DNA from 3 places in the Arthrobacter sp. NPDC093128 genome. Region 1 is predicted to be linked to each of the others. Evidence: riboswitches for the same ligand, from Rfam matches in the RefSeq annotation. Region 1 holds a riboswitch; each other region holds the start of a gene.
The links. Region 1 has a riboswitch for thiamine pyrophosphate ahead of AB0N24_RS11115 (ECF transporter S component). Riboswitches for the same ligand answer to the same signal wherever they lie in the genome.
Positions count from the first base shown of each region.

Region 1 (4,327 bases):
CGAGGCAGGCTTCGTCACCGAGGGGACACCCGCGAAAGACCTTGAGGCAGCGTTCGGCGAGGCGGTCACGAGGGAGAACCGCTACACGGCTTCCCCGGCGCTGTTCATCTTCCTCAAGGACGGCAAGGTCGCCAAGGCCATTCGTATTATTCCGGATGCCTTCTTCGGCGAGGATGCAAAGAAAAAGTACGGGCGCGACGTCGTGCTTACGCCGCTGGAAGGCCACAGGGGATTCCTCCACTGGCGCGAATAATGCTGGCGCGTCACCACTCCGAGGCGTGGCCCGGGCGGTCTATTGCTGCTCGAGGAACACCATGTTCCAGGTCCCCGCGCCGACTGCCGCGGAGACGGCCGCGGCGGCAATGAGGAGCCCGCCGAGGACCACCCAGATATCCAACGCACTGTACGTCGATTCCCGCGCCCAGGTCCGTTGCGCGCCGCCGAAGCCGCGCGCTTCCATGGTGACCGCGAGCCGTGAAGCCCGGCGGATGGCCTGCACCAGGAGGCCGAAGCTCTGCCCGAGCGTCGCCCGGAGACGCTGCGCGGGAGTCCCGTGCGAGCCCACGCCCCGCGCGCGCCGGGCCATGCCGATGGTCTGCCATTCCTCCGCCATCAGCCCGACCAGCCGCATGGCCGCCAGCGTGCCCAGTACAAAGCGGTGCGGCAGCTTCGCCTTCTGGGCCAGGGCATCCGCCAGGTCGGTGGGGTCCGTACAGCTCATCAGCAGCACCGCGGGAAGGGCGATCGCCAGTCCCCGCAGCAGGAACCCCAGCCCCAGCTCCAGCGAGCCTTCGCTGATGGACCAGATGCCGACGTCGAGCAGGATCCTTCCGGTGTCCGGCGCGAGGATCGAGGTGCTCCAGCCGCCCAGCGCGGCCGCCACGATCAACGGCCACCCGCGCTGCCACAGCAGCGCGACGGTCAGGCCGGCCAGCGGGAAGAGCAGCAGTTCGAAGGCCAGCGCTACGGAGGCGGACACCCAGTCGATGGACAGCGCCAGCACCACGGTCATGAGCATCACGACGCCGAACTTGGCCAGCGGATTGGCCCGGGTGAGCAGGGCATGGTTGGCGTGCAGGGTCAGTGCTTCCCTCATGGCGCGGCCACCTCGGGATTGCGCGGGCCGGGTTCCTGCGCAGCAAGATTGAGCCGGGGCGCGCCAAGTTTCAGCTCGGTGCCGCCCAGGACGTCGCTGAACTCCTGGTCGTGGGTCACGGAAACCACGGCCGTGCCGGCGTCGAGGAGTTCGGAGAGGAAGGACGCCAGTTCCGCCCAGGTGTTGGCGTCCTGACCGAACGTGGGCTCATCGAGGATCAGCACCTTGGGATGGGCGGCCAGGACGGTGGCGACGGACAGCCTGCGCTTCTCGCCGCCTGAGAGTGTGTAGGGGTTCGCGTCCACGAGTTTGGTCAGCCGGAGGCGTTCCAGCAGTTCGTCCACGCGTTCCTCTCCGTGGCCGAGGTGCCGGGGGCCGAACATCAGCTCGTCCAGCACCCGGCCGGTGACGAACTGGTGCTCCGGCTCCTGGAACACGGTTCCGATCCGGGCGATCAGCTGCTCCGCCTTCCATTTGTACGGGTCAATTCCGGCGCCGTCACTGAGCTCGACCGTGGCGGATACCTTACCCTCCACCGGCTGGAGCAGCCCGGCGAGGGTCAGGGCGAACGTGGATTTCCCGGAACCGTTGGGGCCGGTGATGGTCAGCGCCTGGCCGGCCCGGACCTGCGCCGTGATGCCGGACTGCACCGGGACCGGCGGAACGGTTTTGAAACGCCGGCGGCGGGGACGCTCGCGGGATACCGCCAGGCTTTCCGCAGCCAGCAGCAGGTCCCCGCCGGCGGGCACTCCGGCACCGCGCCCGCCAGTGGCACCCGGCACTCCTGCGGCACCGGAACGCGTCCGTGTGGCAGGCACATACCCGGGCACCCAGACGCCGGCGGCCACGAGCATGTCCCGGGCCTGGGCCAGGACCTGGTCCGGGGACCCGTCCAGGAGCACTGCGGATTCCGTGGCCGATCCCGGCTGCAGCACCACGATCCGGTCCACGAGGTCCTTCCACACGCCCACGCGGTGCTCCACCACCACCAGGGTTGCCCCCGTTTTGTCCAGGCACCGGCCCACGGCGTCGCGGACCTCCAGCACACCGGCGGGGTCGAGGTTGGCTGTGGGTTCGTCCAGGAGCAACAGTCCCGGGCGCATGGCGAGGATGCCGGCGAGCGCCAGGCGCTGCTTCTGGCCACCGGACAGGGCCGACGTCGGGTGGTCCAGCGGCAGGTGGGCCAGCCCGACGTCGGCGAGCGCCTCCCCCACACGCTTCCAGATGTCCCCGCGCGGTACGGACAGGTTTTCGGCGCCGAAGGCGACGTCGTCCCCCAACCGGGAGAGGACCACCTGCGTCTCGGGGTCCTGCTGCATCAGCCCGGCACGTCCGCGCTGGGCGCGCGGCGGGGCGCCGTCGATCAGCAGGGTGCCGGTCTCGTCGGAGTCCTCGGCGTCCGGGGCGCCCCCGTGGTGGGCACCGGCGTCGCTGTCACCGAGCACTCCGGCAAGGGCATGCAGCAGCGTGGACTTGCCCGCGCCGGAGGGGCCGAGGAGGAGTACACGCTCGCCCGGCTGAATTTCCAGGTCGAGGCCATGGACTGCCGGCTGGGACCGGCCGGCGTGCCGCCAGCCCCAGCCCCGTGCCGTGACCGCCGCGGGGCGGACGCTGTCGGAAAACGTCATGAGCAGTGTGCCGTCATCAGGAGAAGACGGGCTCCGTGGCTGCCTTGCGGGAGGCGAAGGAGCTCAGCACGCCGGTCCTGGCCAGACCGCGCGTGGCGATCCAGGACAGCCCCCCAGCGATGATGGCGCCTGAGATGGCGGTGAAGATGATGTAGGCCAGTTTGTCACCGGCAGCGTATGCGATGTTCCAGCCCCACGGCGCGAACGCATCGTTCAGTCCGCAGAAGAAGCCTGCCGCGGCGCCGGCCAGCAGCGAAACGGGCAGGTTGAACTTCTTGTAGACGAACACGGCGAAAATGATTTCCGCGCCGAGGCCCTGCACGAAGCCGGAGAACAGCACGGACGCGCCGTACTGCGAGCCCATGATGAGCTCCCCGGTGGCAGCCACGGTTTCGCAGAAGATGGCAGCGCCCGGCTTGCGGATAATCAGCATGCCCAGGACGGCGGGAATCATCCAGCCGCCGGCGATGAGGCCGGTCAGCGGCGGGTATACGGCGTTCATGGGCGGCGAAACAGCGGCGGCACCCTGGGACCATGCCCAGAAAATAACGCCGCCGGCCACCGCGATCAACGCGGCAACAACAATGTCCACCACGCGCCAGCTCTTCTTGCCGTGGTGCAACGTCTGCTTTGCAGAAATATCAGTCATGTCTTCCTCCTGAGGTACAGGAGGGGAGAGTGTTTCCCGGCCGGACCGCGGCTTCCGCCGCCTGCTGCCGGACACTCTGAGAACTCGACTCCCTTGCGCCGGTACTAACCGGATCAGGTTCGAGGGTCTGCGGCTGTCCGCACTCTCAGCGCCCGCCTCCGGTTCCCCTGGACTGCTCCAGTGATGCCCGACGGCGACGCTCCCCTGTCGTATCAAATCGCCCTTGTGGGCGTTGATCAGTTTACACCCGGGGGCCCGCGAAATCCCGGGGGAAGTTGTCACAATCGGGCGGCCCGCCGCCTTGTTCCGGCGGAAGGCTGACCGTGCTCCGCGCGCTCAGGGGGCTAGGCTAGGGGAAGCCCTGTTTCCGCCGTCTTAGGAGTACCTGGAATGAGTCTTTTCATCAAGCTGCTTGGAACCGGAGTGAGCCTGCTGGCCGGATTCGCCGGCACCAAGGCCGTTGACGTCATCTGGGAAAAGGTCACCGGCAGGAAGCCTCCCAAGGGCGACAAGGATGACGTTCCCACCACCCTGCGCAGCGCCCTGACCTTTGCCCTGATTTCGGCAGCCGTCAGCGCGATCATCCAGGTTTTGGCCAACCGCGGCACCCAGCGTGCCATCACCCGCTTCGCCAAGAGCCAGGACATCGTCTAGCCCACATCCCTATTGGAGTTTTTGTCCAGAAAATGGCCGATGAGCGGGCTCGAAGTCGCGTTATCTGGACAAAAACTCCATGGGAAGTCAGGCCCGGCCGCTTGCTTCGTCGTCGTCCGCGTCACGTTTGTCGGCGGCTTTCTGCACCACGGCTTCCAGCTCGTCCGTGGTGAGGAGTTCCCGGTGCAGGTGCTTGGTACGGTAGCCGGCCCTGCCCACCATGTGCGCGGACACCGGCACGGTGAGCACCTGGAAGATCCACGCCACGAACAACACGGGCCACACCCACCAGGTCCGCAG
Region 1 covers NZ_JBFBEY010000008.1:54,017-58,343, reverse strand. Annotated here, with positions in the region: gene AB0N24_RS11130 (hypothetical protein) at 1-253, shown strand, start outside; gene AB0N24_RS11125 (energy-coupling factor transporter transmembrane component T) at 293-1,096, opposite strand; gene AB0N24_RS11120 (ATP-binding cassette domain-containing protein) at 1,093-2,724, opposite strand; gene AB0N24_RS11115 (ECF transporter S component) at 2,741-3,373, opposite strand; TPP riboswitch at 3,446-3,589, opposite strand; gene AB0N24_RS11110 (DUF4235 domain-containing protein) at 3,764-4,027, shown strand; gene mnhG (monovalent cation/H(+) antiporter subunit G) at 4,115-4,327, opposite strand, start outside.

Region 2 (4,327 bases), on a different contig from region 1:
ACTTCCCAGCGGCGCCGCGTTCGGCCAGCAGGGAGCGGACTTTGATCCGTCACAGCTCAACCTGCCCAAGGGCTTCGACAAGTTCCTCGGCGGGAGCAAGTAGTTCCTGGCGGCGAAGTCACCCGCACGGGCAACTCCGGTGTCTGCTGGCCGGAATGTCCGGCGATTGCCATAGGGTTGGTCCATGTTTAAGCAGCGCGTAGTGTTCGTCCACGGTTCGGGGGCCTTCGGGTCCGCCGCGTGGCCCAAGCAGCACGGCATGGCCTTGGCCTACGACGCTCTGTTCCTTCGCCGCCATGGCTTTGACGCTGCCGCGGAACCCCTCGAATCGGACTTCCAGGCCGACGCCGACATTGTTCTGGGTGCTTTGGCGGACGAGGGCCGGGGCGCTGCCGGCGGGCATGTTGTGGCGCATTCCCAGGGTGCCATTGCGGCCATGATGGCGGCCGTTGAACAACCGGCCCTGGTGCATTCACTCACCCTCGTGGAGCCCGCCTGCCTGTCCCTGACCGCCGAACTGCCGGCGACCTCCGCACACCGCGCCCTGATGCAGCCGCTGTTTGATGTGCGGCACCAGCTTGGAGACGATGACTTCCAGCGGGAGTTCGTCCGGCGGGCGTTTTCCGTGCACAGCGACAACCCGGCGACGCCGGAGGCGCGGAGTGCCGCCCGCCGGCTCCGGCTGCAGGCACCTCCGTGGGAGGCTCCGCTTCAGATCGTGCCGGGAGTTCCCACCCTGGTCCTCACCGGAGGCTGGGAACCGCTTTATGAGGAAATCGCCGGCTACCTGCGCGAAACCGGTGCCCTGCACCGCGTTGCCGCGGGCGGACACCGGCCCCAGGATTCGGTGGAGGGCGACCGGTTCATCCGGTCGTTCATCGCAGAGGTCAGCCGGCGTCAGCACTCACAGGCGTCTTAGCGGATCCCTCACCTGCGGCCCCGGGCGGGCCCGGCCGGCCGGCCCCCAATGGCCGGCCGGACGGGGATTTTGGACGTTAGCGGCCCGGAACCGGAACGCTCAGCTCCGGCAGGTAGACCTTGCCGCCCGCGGCCAGGAATTCGTTGCTCTTCTCCCGCATGCCGGCAGCCATCTCGGCGAGGGCCGTCTGGGCCTCGGCCGAACCGTATTCGTCCCTGATGTCCTGGCTGATGCGCATCGAGCAGAACTTGGGGCCGCACATCGAACAGAAATGGGCAGTCTTCGCCGGTTCGGCAGGCAGCGTCTCGTCATGGAACGCTTCCGCGGTGACCGGGTCCAGCGACAGGGCAAACTGGTCCCGCCAGCGGAATTCGAACCGGGCCTTGGACAGCGCGTCGTCACGTTCATGCGCGCCGGGGTGGCCCTTGGCGAGGTCGGCGGCATGGGCGGCGATCTTGTAGGTGATCACACCGGTTTTGACATCGTCCTTGTTCGGCAGGCCGAGGTGCTCCTTGGGCGTTACATAGCAGAGCATGGCCGTGCCGTAGCGGGCGATTTCCGTGGCGCCGATGGCCGAGGTGATGTGGTCGTAGCCCGGGGCTATGTCCGTAACCAGGGGCCCGAGGGTATAGAACGGGGCGCCCTTGCACAGTTCCTGCTGGCGCTCCACGTTCTCGCGGACCAGGTGGAACGGCACGTGGCCGGGGCCCTCCACCATCACCTGCACGTCGAACTCCCAGGCGCGCTGCGTCAGCTCGGCCAGGGTGTCCAGCTCGGCGAACTGGGCGGCGTCGTTCGCGTCCGCCGTCGCACCCGGCCGCAGTCCGTCGCCCAGCGAGAACGCGACGTCGTACTTGGCGAAAATTTCGCACAGCTCGTCGAAGTGGGTGTACAGGAAGTTTTCCTGGTGATGCGCCAGGCACCACCCGGCCATGATGGCGCCGCCCCGGGACACGATTCCGGTGACCCGCTTGACCGTGAGCGGAACATAGCGGAGCAGCACCCCGGCGTGGATGGTCATGTAGTCCACGCCCTGTTCGCACTGCTCGATCACGGTGTCCCGGAAGATCTCCCAGGTGAGGGCGTTGGCCTCGCCGTTGACCTTCTCCAGGGCCTGGTAGATCGGTACCGTGCCGATCGGGACCGGGGAGTTGCGGATGAGCCATTCCCGGGTGGTGTGGATGTCGTCGCCGGTGGACAGGTCCATCACCGTGTCGGCGCCCCACTGGGTGGCCCACTGCAGTTTGTCCACTTCCTCGGCAATGGAGCTGGTAACCGCCGAGTTGCCGATGTTGGCATTGATCTTGACAAGGAAGGCCTTGCCGATGATCATCGGTTCGGATTCCGGGTGGTTGATGTTGTTGGGGATGATGGCGCGTCCGGCAGCCACTTCGCTGCGGACCAGCTCCACGTCGCAGTTCTCGCGGAGGGCAACGAACTGCATCTCGGGCGTCACTACACCCTGCCGTGCGTAATGCATCTGTGTGACAGTCTTGCCCTCGACGGCGCGGCGGGGCACGGGCTGCGCGCCCTTCCACTCCGCGGAGGCGGCGCCGCGGCGCACTGCCGACTTGCCGTCGTCGAGCAGGTTCCGTTCCCGGCCGCTGTAGGGCTCGGTGTCGGCCCGCGATTCGATCCACCGGGTCCTGAACGGTTCCAGGCCCACCACGGGATCGCTTCCGGGTCCCGCTGTCCGGTACACCAGGAACGGGGGGTTGGCAGCGCCGCCCGGAGAGTCCTCCAGGGCAATTTCGGTCACCGGCACCTTGATCCCGGTGGCCTCGTCGGCGATGAACGCCAACGAATGGGACTTCAGCGACTGCGTTTCAATCGTGCCCGGCTTGTCGGAGTCGGTGTTGTTTTGGGCAGGGATCAGCTGTGTTTCTTGTGTATTCACGGAATACTCACTTCCTTCGCCGGCATTACCCGGACAGGTTCAACGGTCGCAGGCCGCGTCAGCCCGATCTCAGCCCCTGCAAGGGCACCCGTGTGGTCGTAAACGAAGTTACCACAGGGCAGGGGCCGTGCCCTTGTCACATGGCGTTCAAGTCCGGCGGCGGCAGCCCGCCGGACTAGGCTTGAACCATGGCTGGCATCATCGAATTCAGCGGGACCGTGCTCACCGCCCCGAACCAGGAACAGCACGGCCTTTGGGCTGTCGACGGCAGGCTGACGTTCAAGCAGCCGGCCGTTCCCGCCGATGTTGTGCTGGACGGCTGGGTCCTGCCGGGCCTGGTGGATGCGCACTGCCACATCGGACTCGGACCCGCCGGGGACGTTACCGAGTCCCTGGCCGAAGAGCAGGCCATGACGGACCGGAACGCCGGTACCCTGCTGGTCCGCGACGCCGGCGCCGTGCACGACACGCGCTGGCTCCAGCACCGCCGCGAGCTGCCCAGGATCATCCGGGCCGGCCGGCATGTTGCCAGGACGAGCCGCTACCTGCGGGGATTCGCCGTCGAGGTTGAGCCGGACGGCCTGGTCGAGGCAGTGCGGAAGCAGGCACTCGCGGGCGACGGCTGGGTCAAGCTGGTGGGGGACTGGATCGACCGGGGCGCCGGCGACCTCGCGCCGTCGTTTCCCGCCGCCGTGGTGCGGGACGCTGTCCGCGCCGCCCACGATGAAGGGGCCAGGGTGACCGCGCACTGTTTCGCCGAGGACACGCTGGATGACATGCTCGACGCCGGCATCGACTGCATCGAACACGGAACCGGCCTTCTCCCGCGGCACCTGCCCCGGTTCGTGGAACAGCGCGTCCCGATTGTTCCCACGCTCATCAATATTGCGACCTTTCCGGAGATCGCTGACCGGGCCGAAGCGAAGTTTCCGCGCTACGCGGCGCACATGCGGTCGCTGTGGCAGCGGCGGAACGAGCGGATCCTGGAAGCCTACGAAGCGGGCGTGCCGATCTACGCCGGGACCGATGCGGGCAGCGTCATCGGCCACGGACGGATCGTGGACGAGATCCACGCGCTGCACGCCGCCGGCCTGCCGGCAGAAGCGGCGCTGGACGCGGCGTCCTGGGCAGCGCGGGAATGGCTGGGGGCTGACGGCATTGCGGAAGGTGCCAGTGCCGACGTCGTGCTGTGCGCACAGGACCCCCGGACGAGTCCGGCGACGCTGCGGGATCTCAAACACATCGTGCTTCGGGGCACTCAGCTCCGCTAGGAATAAATTGAAGCTTCAAGTAATTCAACTCTATGTAATCGTCGCCGGACGCCGGTGGCTGAGTTTCGCGAGTTTGGAGTTGCCATGACCACAGAATCCAGCAGCAAGGACCTGCTGCCCGCAGATCTCGCCATGGGCACGGTGATGCTCAAGGTGGGGAACATGAAGCTGATGACGGACTATTACCAGCGGGCGCTCGGGCTGGAGCCGGTGGCCGAGCAGGATGGCGGCGTGTACCTT
Region 2 covers NZ_JBFBEY010000006.1:18,623-22,949, reverse strand. Annotated here, with positions in the region: gene ffh (signal recognition particle protein) at 1-103, shown strand, start outside; gene AB0N24_RS08685 (alpha/beta fold hydrolase) at 185-919, shown strand; gene thiC (phosphomethylpyrimidine synthase ThiC) at 996-2,816, opposite strand; TPP riboswitch at 2,811-2,918, opposite strand; gene AB0N24_RS08675 (amidohydrolase family protein) at 3,005-4,087, shown strand; gene AB0N24_RS08670 (VOC family protein) at 4,172-4,327, shown strand, end outside.
Region 2: another riboswitch for thiamine pyrophosphate. It lies ahead of thiC (phosphomethylpyrimidine synthase ThiC); the one in region 1 lies ahead of AB0N24_RS11115 (ECF transporter S component).

Region 3 (4,327 bases), on a different contig from region 1:
GTTCCGGCACTACGAGCTGGTGAGCTCCCGGCTGGCCAGTATGAACATCGACGCCGAGGACGCCATGCTGCCGTTCCAGGCTGCCGTGGACTACTTCCACTCGCGGACACGACCGGCGGACTGGTTCGAATCTCTGATGAAGGCGTACGTCATCGACACGGTCTCAGCCGACTTTTACCGGGCCATCTCGCAGTATGTGGATGCCGCCACGCGCGAACTCATCGAACAGATCCAGGACTCCGAAGAGACGACCGAGGTCCTCCGCGAACGGCTCAAAAGCGCCCTGGCCGATGACCCCAGGCTCGCGTCGAGACTTGCGCTCTGGGGCAGGCGGCTGCTGGGCGAAGCATTGACCCAGGCACAGCGCGTCAGTTACGAGCACGCCTTCCTGGCAAGCCTGATCGGCGGCGAGGACAACGCCGCGGCGAAAGAGCTGGTCAGCGGGCTGATCTCCGGCCTGGCGCGGAACCATTCACGGCGTATGACGCAACTCGGCCTGACCGGCTAGCTGTACTGCTGGCCGGCGTCGAGTGCCGCCAACAGCGACTTGGCCGCTGCGGCCGGGTCGTCGGCCTCGGTAATGGCGCGGACCACTACGATGCGCTGCGCTCCGGCAGCCACCACTTGTTCAACGTTGCCCAGGTCAATGCCGCCGATGGCGAACCACGGCTGCGGGGAACCGCCAGCGGTCCCTTCAACCGCGCTGTCAGCTGTTTTGCCTGATGTTTTGCCGCTGGCGCCGGCCGCGTAGCGGACCAGGTCGAGGCCGACGGCGGCCCGGCCCGGCTTGGTGGGAGTGGCCCACACCGGCCCCACGCAGAAGTAGTCCAGTCCGCCGGGACCGGCAGACGCGGCGATGGCGGCGTCGATCTGTTCCGGGCTGTGGGTTGACAGGCCGATCACGGCGTCATCGCCGAGGAATTTCCGGGCCGAAGCCAGGGGAAGGTCCTTCTGCCCGATGTGGAGAACCGGGGCAGCGGCGAGCGAAGCGATGTCGGCGCGGTCGTTGACCGACCAGAGCCGGCCGTGGCGGCGGGCCGCAGCCTCCAGCACTTCAAGCAGCTCGAGCTCTTCGGCGGCCTCCAGGTTCTTGTCCCGGAGCTGGATGATGTCAACGCCGCCGGCATAGGCGGCATCGACGAAGTCTTCGAAATCGCCCCGCTCGGTGCGGGCATCGGTGCAGAGGTACAGGCGGGCGCTGGTGAGGACGGCGTGCTCGGTCATGGCACCAGCCTAGTTCCTCTAAACTGGGGTGGTACCGCGGGAGCCCGCTGCAGCTGTCACAAAGCTGCAGGGCTGAGAGGGCGTCAGAGCCGACCGCTTGACCTGATCCGGTTAGTACCGGCGTAGGGAAGGATGACAATGAACCCGCAACCCGCAGCAGGCCGCCCCGCCGCGCGCGCCCGGGAAATCAGCGCCGACGTCGCCGTCATAGGCGGAGGGGTCATCGGCCACGGCATCGCGTGGGAAGCCCGGCAGTCCGGCAGGTCCGTGGTGCTCATCGACGACGCACCGGGGACTGGCGCCAGTTGGGCCGCCGCCGGCATGCTGGCGCCAGTGAGCGAACTCCACTACCAGGAGGAACAGCTCCTGGAACTCATGCTCCACTCCTCGGGGCTGTGGCCCGCCTTCGCCGCAGGCCTCGAGGCGGAGGATACCGGCGCCGGAGCCCCCGGCACCGGCTACCTCACGACGTCGACCCTCGCCGTAGGGGCCGACGCCGCCGACCGCAGGGCGCTCGCCGACCTGCGGGGAGTCCAGCAGGCAAGCGGCCTCACAGTGGAACCTCTTACAGTCAGGGAAGCACGGGCCCGCGAACCGCTGCTGAGCCCCGGGATCTCCTGCGCCTTCGACATTCCGGCCGACCACCAGGTGGACCCCCGCCGGCTCCTCGCCCTGATTGCGGAGTCCCTGGCAGGTTCCGCCGTGCATGAGCGGGCCGCCGGCCTGCTCCGGGAGGACGGGCAGGTCAGCGGGGTCAGCCTGGCCGGGGGAGGCACCGTGCACGCCGGGGAGACCATCGTTGCCAACGGGCTGGGGTCTGCGGCCCTCGGCGGGCTGCCCCCAGGCCTGAGGCTGCCGCTCCGCCCGGTGTACGGCGACATCCTGCGCCTGCGTGTGCCCGCATACCTGCAGCCGCTGGTGACATCAACGGTCCGCGGCATGGTCCACGGAATCCCCGTCTATATCGTTCCCCGGCAGGACGGAACGGTGGTGATCGGGGCGACTCAGCGTGAAGACGCCCTCGCCGCTGCTGACGTTGAAGGCACCGGCACTGAACCGGCGGCACCTGCCGAGGCCGCCGTTTCCGCCGGCGGCGTCTACCAGCTGCTGCGCGACGCGCAGGTGCTGGTGCCGGCCGTCGCTGAACTGGAGCTCCTGGAAGCCACCGCGAGGGCCCGTCCGGGAACGCCGGACAACGCGCCGCTGCTGGGGCGGGTCGCGGACGCCCGCACCGGCCGGGACATTGAGGGGCTGATCATTGCCACCGGATTCTTCCGTCACGGCGTCCTGCTGACGCCCGCGGCGGCTGCCATCTGCAGGCAGCTGATGGACGGCAACGCCGACCCGCGCTGGACGCCGTTCCGGCCCGACCGGTTCTCCCGGTTTCCGGCACCGTCCGCAACCACAGTCACAATTGACCCGAACAAGGAAACAGCATGAACATCAAACTGAACGGCACGGTCCACGCGGTCGACGACGGCGCGTCCGTCACCACCCTCATCAGCCAGGTCACCGGCAGGAACCTCGCCCCCAACGGGCAGGCTGCCGACGGCCAGAAACTGGGAGTGGCGGTTGCGAGGAACTCCGAGGTAGTGCCGCGCAGCCAGTGGTACGTCACGGCGCTCGCCGAGGGCGACGACGTCGAACTCGTTACAGCGGTACAGGGAGGTTGAGCATCATGGCAGGAACCACGGTTGCCGGCGCGGCACAGGCACAACAGGCGGCGGACCCCTTCATTGTGGACGGTGTTCCGCTGGGGTCGCGGCTGATCATGGGCACCGGCGGTGCGCCCAGCCTGGACGGGCTGGGTGCGGCGCTGATCGCGTCCGGCACGGAGCTGACCACGGTGGCCATGCGCCGCTATTCGCCGGCCGAAACAGGCTCGCTGTTCCAGCTCCTGGTGGACCACAACATCCGGGTCCTGCCCAACACCGCCGGGTGTTTCACGGCCAGGGACGCAGTCATGACGGCGGAACTGGCGCGGGAGGCGATGGAAACGGACTGGGTCAAGCTGGAAGTGATTGCCGACGAACACACGCTCCTGCCGGACGCCGTGGAGCTCGTGGACGCCACGGAGCAACTCGTCAACCGCGGGTTCAAGGTGTTCGCCTACACCAACGACGACCCCGTGCTGGCGCTACGGCTGGAGAACCTCGGCGCCACCGCGGTGATGCCGCTCGGCTCACCCATCGGTACCGGCCTGGGCATCCTGAACCCGCACAACATCGAACTCATAGTTTCCCGGGCATCCGTTCCCGTGGTGCTGGACGCCGGCATCGGTACCGCCTCCGATGCGGCGCTCGCCATGGAACTCGGCTGCGACGCCGTCCTGCTGGCCACAGCGGTGACCCGGGCGCAGAACCCGGCGATGATGGGGGAGGCCTTCAAACACGCGGTCATCGCCGGTAGGCTGGCGAAAGCGGCCGGCCGGATTCCGCGCCGCGAGCACGCTCTGGCGTCGTCGGCCATGGAAGGCCGGGCGGAGTTCCTCTAGTAGTCCCAGACCATCCAAGGGAGCCAACGGTGACCGGCAAGGAAGACGTTCTTACCCGACCCCAGATTGACGCCGCGCTGGCGGACCTTCCCGACTGGAGGTACCGGCTGGGCGGCCTCGTGACCGTCTACAAAACGCCGACGGCGGCCGGTGCGCTGGAGCTGATCGCCGCCGTCGGACGCCTGGCCGAGGAACAGAACCACCACCCGGACCTGGACTGGCGCTACAACAGGGTCTTCATCCGCTTCACGTCCCATGACGCCGGCACCGAGGTGACGCAGCGTGACGTGGCCGCCGCAGCAGCGGTCAGCCAGGCGGCCGCTGCTGCCGGGGCCGCCGCGGAACCGGGGCTGTACCGGACAGTGGAGATCGTCATCGACACTGCCAGCCCGGGCGAGATTTCGGAAGTCTGGCGGACCGCCCTTGGTTACCGGAAAGGCAGGTACGGGGACCTCGCCGACCCGTACGGCCGCGGGCCAGGGCTCTGGTTCCAGGAAACCGCCGCCCCCAACGCGAACCGCTTCCATCTGGACATCCACCGAAGCAAGGCGGAATCCGGCCCGGCACTGGAGAAAACTGCGGCGACCGGAGCCTTAATGAACCGTGACC
Region 3 covers NZ_JBFBEY010000001.1:333,435-337,761, forward strand. Annotated here, with positions in the region: gene AB0N24_RS01620 (ferritin-like domain-containing protein) at 1-508, shown strand, start outside; gene thiE (thiamine phosphate synthase) at 505-1,224, opposite strand; TPP riboswitch at 1,251-1,370, shown strand; gene thiO (glycine oxidase ThiO) at 1,357-2,664, shown strand; gene thiS (sulfur carrier protein ThiS) at 2,661-2,897, shown strand; gene AB0N24_RS01640 (thiazole synthase) at 2,903-3,718, shown strand; gene AB0N24_RS01645 (4a-hydroxytetrahydrobiopterin dehydratase) at 3,748-4,327, shown strand, end outside.
Region 3: another riboswitch for thiamine pyrophosphate. It lies ahead of thiO (glycine oxidase ThiO); the one in region 1 lies ahead of AB0N24_RS11115 (ECF transporter S component).